3 regions of the Streptomyces sp. NPDC055962 genome follow, and region 3 is predicted to be linked to each of the others. Evidence: riboswitches for the same ligand, from Rfam matches in the RefSeq annotation. Region 3 holds a riboswitch; each other region holds the start of a gene.

Region 1 (3,799 bases), on a different contig from region 3:
GCTGCTCACCCGGCGACAGCTTCGCGAGGTCGGCGACGTCCGAGTGGAGGTCGACCTCCTCGACGGTCCAGGTGTTCTTGATCGCGTCCCGGTAGCGCTCGTAGAAGTCCGGGTAGCGCATGGGACGCAGGGTCAGCTCGAAGCCCGGGTCGAGCAGGTTCTTCTCGTTGTTCGTGGTGCTCATCACTGGCAGGCCTCGCAGGACTCGGGGTTTTCGAGGGAGCAGGCGATGGCGTCCGCGTCGGGGGCGGCGGCCTGCTGTACGGGGATGGGGGCGGAGGCGGCGGCCTTCCCGGACGCCGCGCGGGCGATCCGGGTCGCCGGGCGCGACCGCAGGTAGTACGTCGTCTTCAGCCCCTGCTTCCAGGCGTACGCGTACATGGAGGAGAGCTTGCCGATCGTCGGCGTCTCCAGGAACAGGTTGAGCGACTGGCTCTGGTCGAGGAACGGGGTACGGGCCGCCGCCATGTCGATCAGGCCGCGCTGCGGGATCTCCCACGCCGTGCGGTACAGAGCCCGCACGTCCTCGGGGATCCAGGCGAAGCCCTGCACGGACCCGCTCGCCTCGCGCAGCGCCTCGCGGGTGCGGGCGTCCCAGACGCCCAGCCGCTTCAGCTCGTCCACCAGGTAGGCGTTGACCTGGAGGAACTCGCCGCTGAGCGTCTCGCGCTTGAAGAGGTTGGAGACCTGCGGCTCGATGCACTCGTACACCCCGGCGATCGAGGCGATCGTCGCCGTCGGCGCGATGGCCAGCAGCAGGGAGTTGCGCATCCCGCTCTTCGCGACGCGGGCGCGCAGCGCGTCCCAGCGCTCCGGCCAGTGCAGTTCGGTGTCGTAGTGGTCGGGGTGCAGCACGCCGCGCGCGGCACGGGTCTCGGACCAGGCGGGCAGCGGGCCCGACCGCTCGGCCAGACCGCAGGAGGCCTCGTACGCGGCGAGCATGATCCGCTCGGAGATCTTCGTGGAGAGCGCGCGGGCCTCGGGGGAGTCGAAGGGCAGGCGCAGCTGGAAGAAGACGTCCTGGAGGCCCATCGCGCCCAGACCCACCGGGCGCCAGCGGGCGTTGGAGCGCCCGGCCTGCTCGGTCGGGTAGAAGTTGATGTCCACGACCCGGTCGAGGAAGGTCACCGCAGTGCGGACGGTGGCGTCCAGCCGCTCCCAGTCGATCGAACCGTCGGCGACGAACGCGCCGAGGTTGACCGAACCGAGGTTGCAGACGGCCGTCTCACCGTCGTCGGTGACCTCCAGGATCTCGGTGCAGAGGTTCGAGGAGTGCACGACGCGGCCCGGCTCCGCGGTCTGGTTCGCCGTGCGGTTGGAGGCGTCCTTGAACGTCATCCAGCCCTGCCCGGTCTGCGCGAGGGTGCGCATCATCCGGCCGTACAGCTCGCGGGCCGGCATCGTCTTGCGGGCCAGCCCCTTCGCCTCGGCGGCGCGGTACGCCGCGTCGAACGCGTCGCCCCACAGGTCCACCAGCTCCGGGGCGTCCGCGGGGGAGAACAGCGACCACTCCGTGTCCGCGTCCACGCGGCGCATGAACTCGTCCGGGATCCAGTGCGCGAGGTTGAGGTTGTGCGTACGCCGCTGGTCCTCTCCGGTGTTGTCGCGCAGCTCCAGGAACTCCTCGATGTCCGCGTGCCAGGTCTCCAGGTAGACAGCGGCGGCCCCCTTGCGCCGGCCCCCCTGGTTGACGGCGGCGACCGAGGCGTCCAGCGTCTTCAGGAACGGGACGATGCCGTTGGAGTGCCCGTTGGTCCCCCGGATGAGTGAACCCCGGGCGCGGATACGGGAGTACGAGAGGCCGATGCCGCCCGCGTGCTTCGAGAGGCGCGCCACCTGGTGGTACCGGTCGTAGATCGAGTCGAGCTCGTCCAGCGGCGAGTCCAGCAGGTAGCAGGAGGACATCTGCGGGTGCCGGGTGCCGGAGTTGAAGAGGGTGGGGGAGGACGGAAGGTAGTCGAGCCGGCTCATCAGTCCGTACAGCGCGGCGACTTCGCCCAGGGCGCGCTCGGAGGTGTCCTCGGCGAGACCGGCGGCCACGCGCAGCATGAAGTGCTGCGGCGTCTCGACGACCTCCCGTGTGATCGGGTGGCGCAGCAGGTACCGGCTGTGCAGCGTCCGCAGCCCGAAGTAGCCGAAGCGGTCGTCGGCGCCGTCGGTGAGGGCCTGGTCGACCAGGGCGTCGAGGGCGGCGGCGTGCAGCGTGACGAACTCGGCCGTCCGGTCCGCGATCAGGCCCTCGCGGTGTCCGACGGCGACCGACGCCGAGAAGGAGACGGCCCCCTGGCCGGCGGCCTCGTCCGCGATGGCCAGGGTGAGGAGCCGGGCCGCGAGCCGGGAGTAGGCCGGGTCCTCGGAGATCAGGCCGGCGGCGGCCTCGGTGGCCAGCGAGCGCAGCTCGGCCTCGTCCGACCGCGCGTTGCGGCCGCGCAGCGCGGCGGCGGCGACCCGTCCGGGGTCGGTGTCGGGCAGATCGGCGGTGAGACCGGTCAGGGTCCGCAGGAGTGCGGTCCCGGGCGCGTCGGTCGTGCGGCCTTCGAGTTCCGCGGCTGAAACCGGGTCTGCTGGCGCGATGGTCACTGGGGCTATCCCTCGCTCGGCTCAGGGCCTGCGGGAGCGGGGCAGCCGGACACGACGGCACCCGGGAAGGGGGGCACGGCGCACGGCGTCCACCGGCCCTCCGCGGGGCCCGGACGTCTCTGCGTCCGGTTCGGTCGAGCCGGACGCGCTGCCGACAGGTCTTCGGACTCCGCGATGCGCGAAAGCGCACCGATCACACCGTTGCGGGACAGTTCCGGATTCGCACCGGATTCCCCTGCGGCGACAGCGAGGTCGAGCATACATGTGGGGGCCGCTGGTTATGGCAGCCCCCAGATGTAGTGTCGTGCTGGGTCAGAAGGCCAGGCGGAACGTCAGGAGGGTGAAGCCCGGCACAGGGCTCCAGTCCCGCTCAGGCGTCCGTACGAAGCCCAGGCGGCGGTAGATGCGGTGGGCGGCCTCCATGGACGACTGGGTCGACAGGACGATCCCGGAGAGCCCCTCGGCGGCACGTGCGCGGTCGACACAGGCCTGCACGAGCGCCTCGCCTGCACCGCGGCCACGCGCCTTCGCGGAGACGGCCAGCATCCGGAACTCGGCTTCGTCCTCCCCGGCGATGTCCGCCCAGGGGCTTCCGGGCGCGACGTACGTGACCCCGCCCAGCACGCCGTCGTCGGCGTCCGCGGCGACCAGCACCAGGGCCTCGGCGGCCCGGCGCCCGACGGCGCGAAGCTGTTCCAGATAGGGGTCGTCGGCGTCGAAGTCCAGCAGCCCGTCGTCGAGGTACGCCTGGGCGGTCATCTCACCCAGGGCCTCGTGCTCCTCGGTGCGGACCGGTCTGATCGAGACATCCATGGGAGCCAGTCTGCACCGGCCCGCGGGCCGGGCGCACGGCCTTTCCGAGGCGGCGCCGACATGCTCCGGCCCACGCGCGCGGACGTCCCGGCGGGGAGACCCCGCCGGGACGGACGACGCGAGGCCTACGCTCGTTGCAGCGGTTCCTCGTCCCCGGGGGCGCCCACCGTGGCCGGCGGGAGTTCGGCCTTGACGCCCGGGTCGCCGACGTCGGCCGTGTAGTCGGACGGAGAGGTCTCGTCCACACCGGCCGGGGCCTTCAGCGCGTTCAGGACGAAGGTCAGCACGACCACGACGACGATGTTCAGCACGATCGCGGTGAGACCGATGTAGCCGATCTCGCCGATGCCCGGGATCTCCTTCGAGGACCCGCCGAAGTGCTTCTGGGTCGGGCTGGCGACGCCGT
Region 2 (3,799 bases), on a different contig from region 3:
CATGAGCGCCTGCGCCGCGGGATCCGCCCGCGCGACCCTCGCCGTCGCCGTGCGCTACGGCGGCCACCGGCTGATCTCCGGTACCCGGGGGGCCCCGCCCGTGCCGGTCGACGCCCACCGGACCCACCACGGGCCGCTCGCCTCGGCGATGGCCACGGTCTTCGCCATGACCCTGCTGTACCGCAGGGCGCAGGAGCGGTGGGAGACGCGCACGGACGAGGACGGCGGGGCGGAGGCGGGGCGGCTCGTCGACGTGGCCAAGGCGTGGATCACCTGGCGGGCCCGCGAGGTGATCGTCGAGAGCCGCGAACGCTGCGGCGCACAGGCGCTGCTGGAGAACAACGGCATGACCGAACTCGTCACCGGCGTCGAGGGCGCCATCACCGCGGAGGGCGACAACATCGCCCTGTACGCGAAGGCGGCGGCCGACATGCTGTTCGCCGCGCACCCCTCCGGCGGCGGCCCGGACCGGCCACCGAACCCCGGGGACCTGTCCGACCCGCTGTTCCTGCGCAAGCTCCTCGCCTCCGTCCAGGAGATCTGGTTCGCGCGGGCCCGCGAGCGCGTCGTGCGCGCGCCCGAAGCCGACGCGCTCGGCCGCTGGAACGCGGCCTCGGGACCCGCCCTGCGCGGGGTCGAGGCCTTCGCGTACCGGCAGGCGGCCGAGGCGTACGCCGAGGCCCGCGCCGCGCTCCCCGAGGGAGCCGCCAGGGACCGGCTGGGCGAGCTTGAGCGGCTGTTCGCCACCGAGTGGGTGGCCCGCAACAGCGGCGATCTGCTGGCCGCGGGACTCCTGAGCGGCGATCAGGTCGACGCGCTGGCGGAGACCGGGGAGGAGCTGATCGCGGCCGTCGCCGCGCACGCGCGCGAACTCGCCGACTCCTTCGCCCTGCCCGAGGCGCTGCTCGCCGACTGGCCGATCGCCGGGCCCGGTTACGCGGACGCCTACGACGATCCGGAGGGCCCCTGGATCTCCTCCCCGGCGGAGGCCCGATGAGTGCCGAACGCGGGGAGCGGGCCGTGTGCAGCCGGGTGGGCGAGCGCCTGGAGGCCCTTGGACTGCGCGCGGTCCTGCTGGCCTACTGGGGCACGACGTCCGTGCTCGCCCGCCGGTGCGGGAAACCGCGGACGGACCGCGGCGAATCGGTTCACCCCAAGCGCTGACCCGCCGAGCCCGGCCGGGAACGGAGGCGGCGACGGCCCTCGAAGCCGTCGCCGCACCGCGTGATAGCTTGCAGACGCCAGTCACACTCCATGGGGAGTCAGGGAATCCGGTGCGAATCCGGAGCTGACGCGCAGCGGTGAGGGGGACGGGCGGGGCCACGGCCACTGGATCACCCCTCGGGTGGACCGGGAAGGCGCTCCGTCCGGACGAACCCGAGTCCGAAGACCTGCTGGCACCCGCTTCCGTACCGGGAGCGGAACTCCGTCACGGGCTTCGCGCATGAGCCCAGAACCGCAGAGGGACCTTGTGCCGCCCATAGCCAGCACCGCACGCCGAACCGCCCTGCTCATCACGGGACTTGTCCTCCTGACCGCCTGCGGCGGAGGCGGGAGCACATCCGACGGCGCGGCGCGGGAGGGGTCCGCCGACGGCTACCCCGTGACCCTGGAGAACTGCGGCCGTACGGTCACCGTCCACGCCGCTCCGCACCACGCCGTCTCCCTGAACCAGGGATCGACCGAGATCCTGCTCTCCCTGGGCCTCGCCGACCGGCTCGCCGCCACCGCGACCTGGACGGACCCGGTGATGAAGGGGCTGGAGAAGGACGAGGCCACCGTTCCCCGCATCGCAGGGAACCAGCCGTCCTCCGAGAAGGTCCTCGCCCAGGAACCCGACTTCGTCAGTGCCTCGTTCGAATCGACCCTCGGCAAGGGCGGAGTGGCGTCCCGCGACCAGTTCGAGGACCTGGGCGTGCCGACCTACCTCGCCCCCTCCGACTGCGTGGGCAAGGACAACACGGGCAGCGGTGACGGTTCCCGCGCCGAGCCGCTGACGATGGACCCCGTCTACGACGAAGTGCGCGACCTGGCCGCGGTGTTCGGCGTCCCGGAGAGGGGCGAGGAGCTGGTCACGAGCCTCCGGGGCCGCATCGACAGGGCGACCGCGGACATCGACGCCTCCGATGCCACCCTCCTCTACTGGTTCGCCAACGCCGAGGCCCCCTACCTCGCGGGCTGCTGCGGCGCCCCCGGCATCATCACCGAGGAGCTCGGCGCGAAGAACGTCTTCGACGACACGCACGAGGAATGGCCCCAGATCAACTGGGAGACGGTCGCCGACCGCAACCCCGACGTCCTGGTCATCGGCGATCTGACCCGCAGGTCGCAGACGGCCGAGAACGCCCGGAAGAAGATCGAGTTCCTGGAGTCCGACCCCGCCACGAAGAACCTGGACGCCGTACGGCACAAGAGGTACGTGCTGCTCAGCGGTCAGGCGATGAACCCGACCATCCGCACGGTGGAGGGCGTGGAGCGTGTCGCGGCCGGGCTGCGCTCGTTCGGGCTCGCGAAGTGACGAAGACCGGGCACGCTCCGGACACACGCGTCCAGGTGCCCTCCGCCGCACGGCCGGCCGCCGGGGCGCGCGTCCTGCGCGACGGCCTCCTGTGGAGCGCCGGAGGAGCCCTTCTGCTCCTGTCCGTCGCGGTCGCCGTCACCATCGGCCCCGCCCGCATCTCCGTCCCGGACGTGTGGTCGGCGGTGGCCTCGCACCTCGGCCTCGGTGATGCGCGGCTGACCCCGATCCGGGACGGCATCATCTGGAACCTGCGCATGCCCCGCACCCTGCTCGCCGCGGTGTGCGGTGCCGGGCTCGCGGTCTGCGGCACCGTGATGCAGTCGCTGCTGCGGAACCCGCTCGCCGATCCCTTCGTCCTCGGCGTCTCCTCGGGAGCGTCGACGGGGGCGGTCGTGGTCGTCGTCCTCGGGGTCGGCGGGGGAGCGGTGTCGGTCTCGGCCGGCGCCTTCGCGGGGGCGCTGTGCTCGTTCGGTCTCGTCCTGCTGCTCAGCCACACGCTCGGCGGGTCCACCGACCGGGTCGTCCTCTCCGGGGTCGCGGCCATGCAGTTGTTCTCCGCGCTCACCTCCTTCGTCGTGATGACCGCCGCCGACGCCGAACAGACCCGGGGCGTGCTCTTCTGGCTGCTCGGCTCGCTGAGCGGGGTCGGCTGGAGCGAGGTGTGGACGTGCGCGGCCGTGCTGGTGGTGACCCTGGGGATCTGCCTCGGGCACGCCCGTACCCTCGACGCCTTCGCCTTCGGTCAGGACGCCGCGGCCGCCCTCGGGGTGCACGTCGCCCGCACCCGGCTCGTGCTGCTGTGCACGACCGCGCTGCTGACCGCCGCTCTCGTCAGCTCGGCCGGCGCCATCGGGTTCGTCGGGCTCGTCCTGCCGCACGCCGCCCGGGCGCTGACCGGTTCCGGGCACCGGAGGCTGCTGCCGGTGACCGCGCTCGCCGGAGCGATCTTCCTGGTCTGGGTCGACACCCTGGCCAGGACCGTCCTCGACCCGCAGGAGGTGCCGGTCGGCGTGGTCACCTCCCTCATCGGGGTGCCCGCCTTCGTCCTCGTCCTCCACCGCACCCGGAGGAGCGCATGACGACGGCAGGGCACGGAACGGACACCTTCCCCGACGGGCTGCGGGCCGCGCGGGTCAGCCGGGAGGCCGGCGGGAGGATCGTCCTGGACGGGGTGAGCATCGCCCCGCCCCCCGGCACGACGGTCGGTCTGCTGGGGCCGAACGGCTCCGGCAAGACCACACTGCTGCGGGTGATGGCGGGCGTGCTCGCCCCCGCCTC
Region 3 (3,799 bases):
CGCGGCCTCCTCACCGGCCAGCAGCAGGTTGAGGTTGCGTGACTGGACCAGGAGGACGCCGATGCCTGCCGACACGGCCAGGACCGGGAGCAGGAGCGTGTCCCGGTCGACGCCGCCCAGGCCGCCGAGGGTCCAGGCGAGTACGGCCCGGGCCTCGTTGCCCCGGTCCGTGGTGAGCAGCAGCAGGTCCAGGACGGCGGTGAGCACCGCCGCGATCGCCACGCCGGACAGCACCAGCCGCGTGGAGGTGATGCGTCCTCCGGCGCGGGCGGTGACGTAGACGAGGACCAGTGCGCCGAGTGCGCCGGCGAAGGCGGCACCGGAGAGGGAGAGCGGTCCCAGGAAGCCCATGCCGAAGACGATGACCGTGACGGCGCCGAGGGACGCCCCGGAGGAGACCCCGAGCAGGTAGGGCTCCGCGAGCGGGTTGCGGATCAGTGCCTGCATCGCGGTGCCGACCACGGCGAGCCCGGCACCGGTCACCGCCCCCAGCAGGACACGGGGTGCCCGGACGTCGAGCACGATGGTCTCCCGCGCTCCCGACCAGCCGGCTTCCGTCCAGTCGGCTCCGAGCGCGTGCGTCACGATGCCCCAGACCTGGCCGGGTGGCACGTGGACCGAGCCGATGGCCAGCCCCGCGGTCGCGGACGCCACGAGCAGCGCGGCCAGCACGCCCAGTCCGCACGCGAAGGGCGCGCGGCGGCCCGGCGCGGGTCCGGACCTCTTTCCGGCGGACACGGGCCGACCGGCGGGTGCCCCGGTGGCGGCGGGCGTCACCGGAAGCTCTCCGGGTGCAGCCCCCGGGCCAGGTCGTCCACCGCGTACGCGGAGCGGATGCCGACCAGCGTCGCGGTCAGGGGCAGGACGACGAACCGCTTGTTCCTCACCGCGGGGACGTCGGCGAGGGCGTCCTGGGCGAGCAGGAACTTCTTCTTCTGCTCGACGCTTCCGGAGCCGGCGTAGTCGTAGACGGCGATGACCTCGGGGCGGCGTTCCACCACCTGCTCCCAGGAGACGTCACCGAAGACGTCGTCCAGATCGGCGAAGACGTTCCTTCCGCCGGCCAGCCGGATCAGGTCGGTGCCCAGCCCCTTCCCGCCCGCCGTGAACGCGCTCTTGTCTCCGCTGTCGTAGACGAAGACCGGCACATCCGGCCGGTCCTCGACGGCGGACTTCGCCTGGCCGACGCGGTCCTCCAGGTCGGAGACCAGTTTCTCGGCACGGCCGGAGACGCCGAAGATCTTGCCGATGGTGCGGACCTCGGCGTAGGTGTCCTCGACCGTCACCCGCTTCCTTCCGCAGTACTCGCGGTTGAGCTGCGTGTCGATCCCGGCGTCGGCGAACGCTTCCCGGGAGCGGCCTTCCTTCTCGGCGAAGGCACTGCCGTAGCCGCCGTAGACGAGGTCGGGTTCGGAATCGAGGATCTTCTCGAAGGACGGCTCGCGCCGGGCGAGTTCGGGTATCGCCTCGAAGTCCTTCCTCAACTCGGGCAGGACGGCCGAGTCGGGGAAGGCGGTGCCCACCATGCGGTCCTTCAGACCGAGGGCGAGCATCAGTTCGGCAGGATGCTGATGGATCGTGACCACCCGGGACGGCGGCCTCTCGTAGGTCGTCCTGACCCCGCAGTTGTCGATGGTGACCGGAAAGCCCTCCGGTGACGACGCCGTATCCGCGGGCTTCGCGGCGCTGCCGCCGGACGAGCCGCAGCCAGCGGTCAGCAGGGCGGCCGACAGGGCAAGGGCCGCGGCCGCGCCCCGCAGGGCCGGGTGCCGGCGGGCCGGGAAGGAACCCGCGCGGGCAGGGGTGGGCAAGGGATACACGTAGAGCCTCCTGGGGAGTCCGCGCTCCTCGGAACGGGCCCGCGACAGGCCAGTCTCCTGACTTCCGGCGGGTTCCTCTTCTGCACACGGCGTACGGATGAGGACGGACCGCAGGTCACAGTGGCGGGACCGTGCCGGACTCACACCGGCTTCCTGATTCCCATCGCGGCGATGACCTGGCGATATTACGTTTCTTCGCGTCGCGGGCATAGTGCCCCCCTGCTGTCACCACAGCGAAAGGGTGGAAGTATGACCGGAGCAACAGGCGACTGCGGTCCGAGGAAGCCGGTGAGAATCCGGCGCGGTCCCGCCACTGTGATCGGCGAGCGAGCCCCGCACACGACCACTGCCCCCACGGGTGGGAAGGCGCGGCGCGAGCTTCGACCCGAGAGCCAGGAGACTCACGCGGTCGCCTCCTCGACGGACCACCGGGGCGGGTCTCCCCGGAAGAGAGGAACGATCCCGCATGCCTGCCCGCACCCTCCCGACCGGCCGCGAACCTGTTCCCTGCCGGATCGTCCTGTGCCGTGACTGCTGCTGCGGCACCCCGAAGGTGACCGGCGTGGACCACGCCGCCCGGACCGAGCGGCTGAGTGCCCGGGCGCCGGTCCGGTTCTGCGCCTGTCCGGACCTCTGCGAGCAGGCCGACGTCATCGTCGTGCAGCCCTCCGCCGAGGGCCCTGCGGTCGGCGCACGACCCGTCTCGCCGAGACTGGTCAACGATCCGGACGCCACCGAAAACATCGCCGCATGGGCCACGGCCGGCGGGCCAGGAGTCCTACCCCAGCCGGATGTTCCCGACCTCTGCACCCTCACACCGCCACGCCGGCACACGACCCCCCGGCCTTGACGACGGCAGCCCGGACCGAGAGGCAGGACCCGTGGACGACGCCCGCGCACCAGCCGCATCCGTCACCGCCGCGCTGCACGACGTGGCGGGGATCGGAGGCTTCTTCGCCCTCAGGATCGGTGGCGAGGACGACGGCTGGCATCCGCTCGCCCGCTCCTACGCGGAGGGCTTCAGCGACCTCGCCGAGGCCGTCGCCCGCCGCCACCACACCCCCGAAGCACGCATCGACGTCTCCGTCGCCCAGCTCGGACACGCCGCCCGCCTCTGGTCCCCGGCCCTGGCCTGCGTCGTACTCCACGGGATGGTCCCCGATCTGGAGGGGCTCCAGCGCGCCGACGACGGACCGGCCCTCAGGGTGCCCCGCCCCGCCGGCTGGTATGCCGACCGGCTCGGCGACGGTGCACCCCGTGCTCTCTACCAGCAGGTGACACGCCATCTGTCGGCACTGTCCGACGGACTGCGCGTCAAGGTCGCCCCGCGCCTGCTGGACGGCAACTCGGCGTCGGCCCTCGCCGGGGCGGCCCACGCCCTGCTTGCGGCACGCCCCGATGTACGCCGACCGCTCACCGCCCTGACGGCCACGCTCCTGGACACCGGACGACTGGCGGGCACGGGCGTGCTCACCGGACCCGAACTCGCCTTCCGCCGCCGGAGCTGCTGCCTCTACTACCGCGCGCCGCGCGGCTCGATGTGCGGAGACTGCGGACTGGCCGGGCGCCCGCGTGCATGAGCCGTGCGCGGCGCCGTCCCGAAGGGCAGGACCCAGGGCGACCGCCGGCGCGCCATGCTGCCCCGTCCCGGCCCTGCTGGCCGGCGCGATCGCCCTGCCGGCCCTGTCCGCACCAGCATGGAGGTTCGCAGCGAAGCCGGGCCCCGTCGAAGCCTTCGTTCCCGCGCTGATCTTCGCGATCCTCCTCGGGCCGTCCATGGACCACGAGGTGTTCCCCCTCTCCCGTTCTTCGGAGCCTTCGTCCTCAGCGACGACCGCATGCTCCAGCAGTTCGGGCTCCGCCCGGCCGTCGCCGTCCTGCTGGACGGCGTGGTCGTCCATCGGACAACGGGACTGCCTTCGCCCCGCACCACGGCGTGCGTTCCCCCGTACCGCACGCGGCGGCACCGGTCGGGGACG

What was found. A riboswitch is a leader RNA that binds a small molecule or an ion and turns the genes downstream of it on or off. The one in region 3 is predicted to bind cobalamin.
Region 1: another riboswitch for cobalamin. It lies ahead of ACFC51_RS02545 (ribonucleoside-diphosphate reductase subunit alpha); the one in region 3 lies ahead of ACFC51_RS28395 ((2Fe-2S) ferredoxin domain-containing protein).
Region 2: another riboswitch for cobalamin. It lies ahead of ACFC51_RS18725 (ABC transporter substrate-binding protein); the one in region 3 lies ahead of ACFC51_RS28395 ((2Fe-2S) ferredoxin domain-containing protein).

The regions. Positions count from the first base shown of each region.
Region 1 covers NZ_JBHJYN010000001.1:573,776-577,574, reverse strand. Annotated here, with positions in the region: gene ACFC51_RS02550 (ribonucleotide-diphosphate reductase subunit beta) at 1-184, opposite strand, end outside; gene ACFC51_RS02545 (ribonucleoside-diphosphate reductase subunit alpha) at 184-2,580, opposite strand; cobalamin riboswitch at 2,716-2,852, opposite strand; gene ACFC51_RS02540 (GNAT family N-acetyltransferase) at 2,893-3,393, opposite strand; gene mctP (monocarboxylate uptake permease MctP) at 3,519-3,799, opposite strand, start outside.
Region 2 covers NZ_JBHJYN010000006.1:29,141-32,939, forward strand. Annotated here, with positions in the region: gene ACFC51_RS18715 (acyl-CoA dehydrogenase) at 1-997, shown strand, start outside; gene ACFC51_RS18720 (hypothetical protein) at 994-1,164, shown strand; cobalamin riboswitch at 1,226-1,414, shown strand; gene ACFC51_RS18725 (ABC transporter substrate-binding protein) at 1,445-2,518, shown strand; gene ACFC51_RS18730 (FecCD family ABC transporter permease) at 2,515-3,600, shown strand; gene ACFC51_RS18735 (ABC transporter ATP-binding protein) at 3,597-3,799, shown strand, end outside.
Region 3 covers NZ_JBHJYN010000012.1:107,734-111,532, reverse strand. Annotated here, with positions in the region: gene ACFC51_RS28405 (FecCD family ABC transporter permease) at 1-777, opposite strand, end outside; gene ACFC51_RS28400 (ABC transporter substrate-binding protein) at 774-1,811, opposite strand; cobalamin riboswitch at 1,850-2,015, opposite strand; cobalamin riboswitch at 2,099-2,223, shown strand; gene ACFC51_RS28395 ((2Fe-2S) ferredoxin domain-containing protein) at 2,287-2,670, shown strand; gene ACFC51_RS28390 ((2Fe-2S)-binding protein) at 2,702-3,400, shown strand; partial or broken gene ACFC51_RS28385 (hypothetical protein) at 3,525-3,718, shown strand.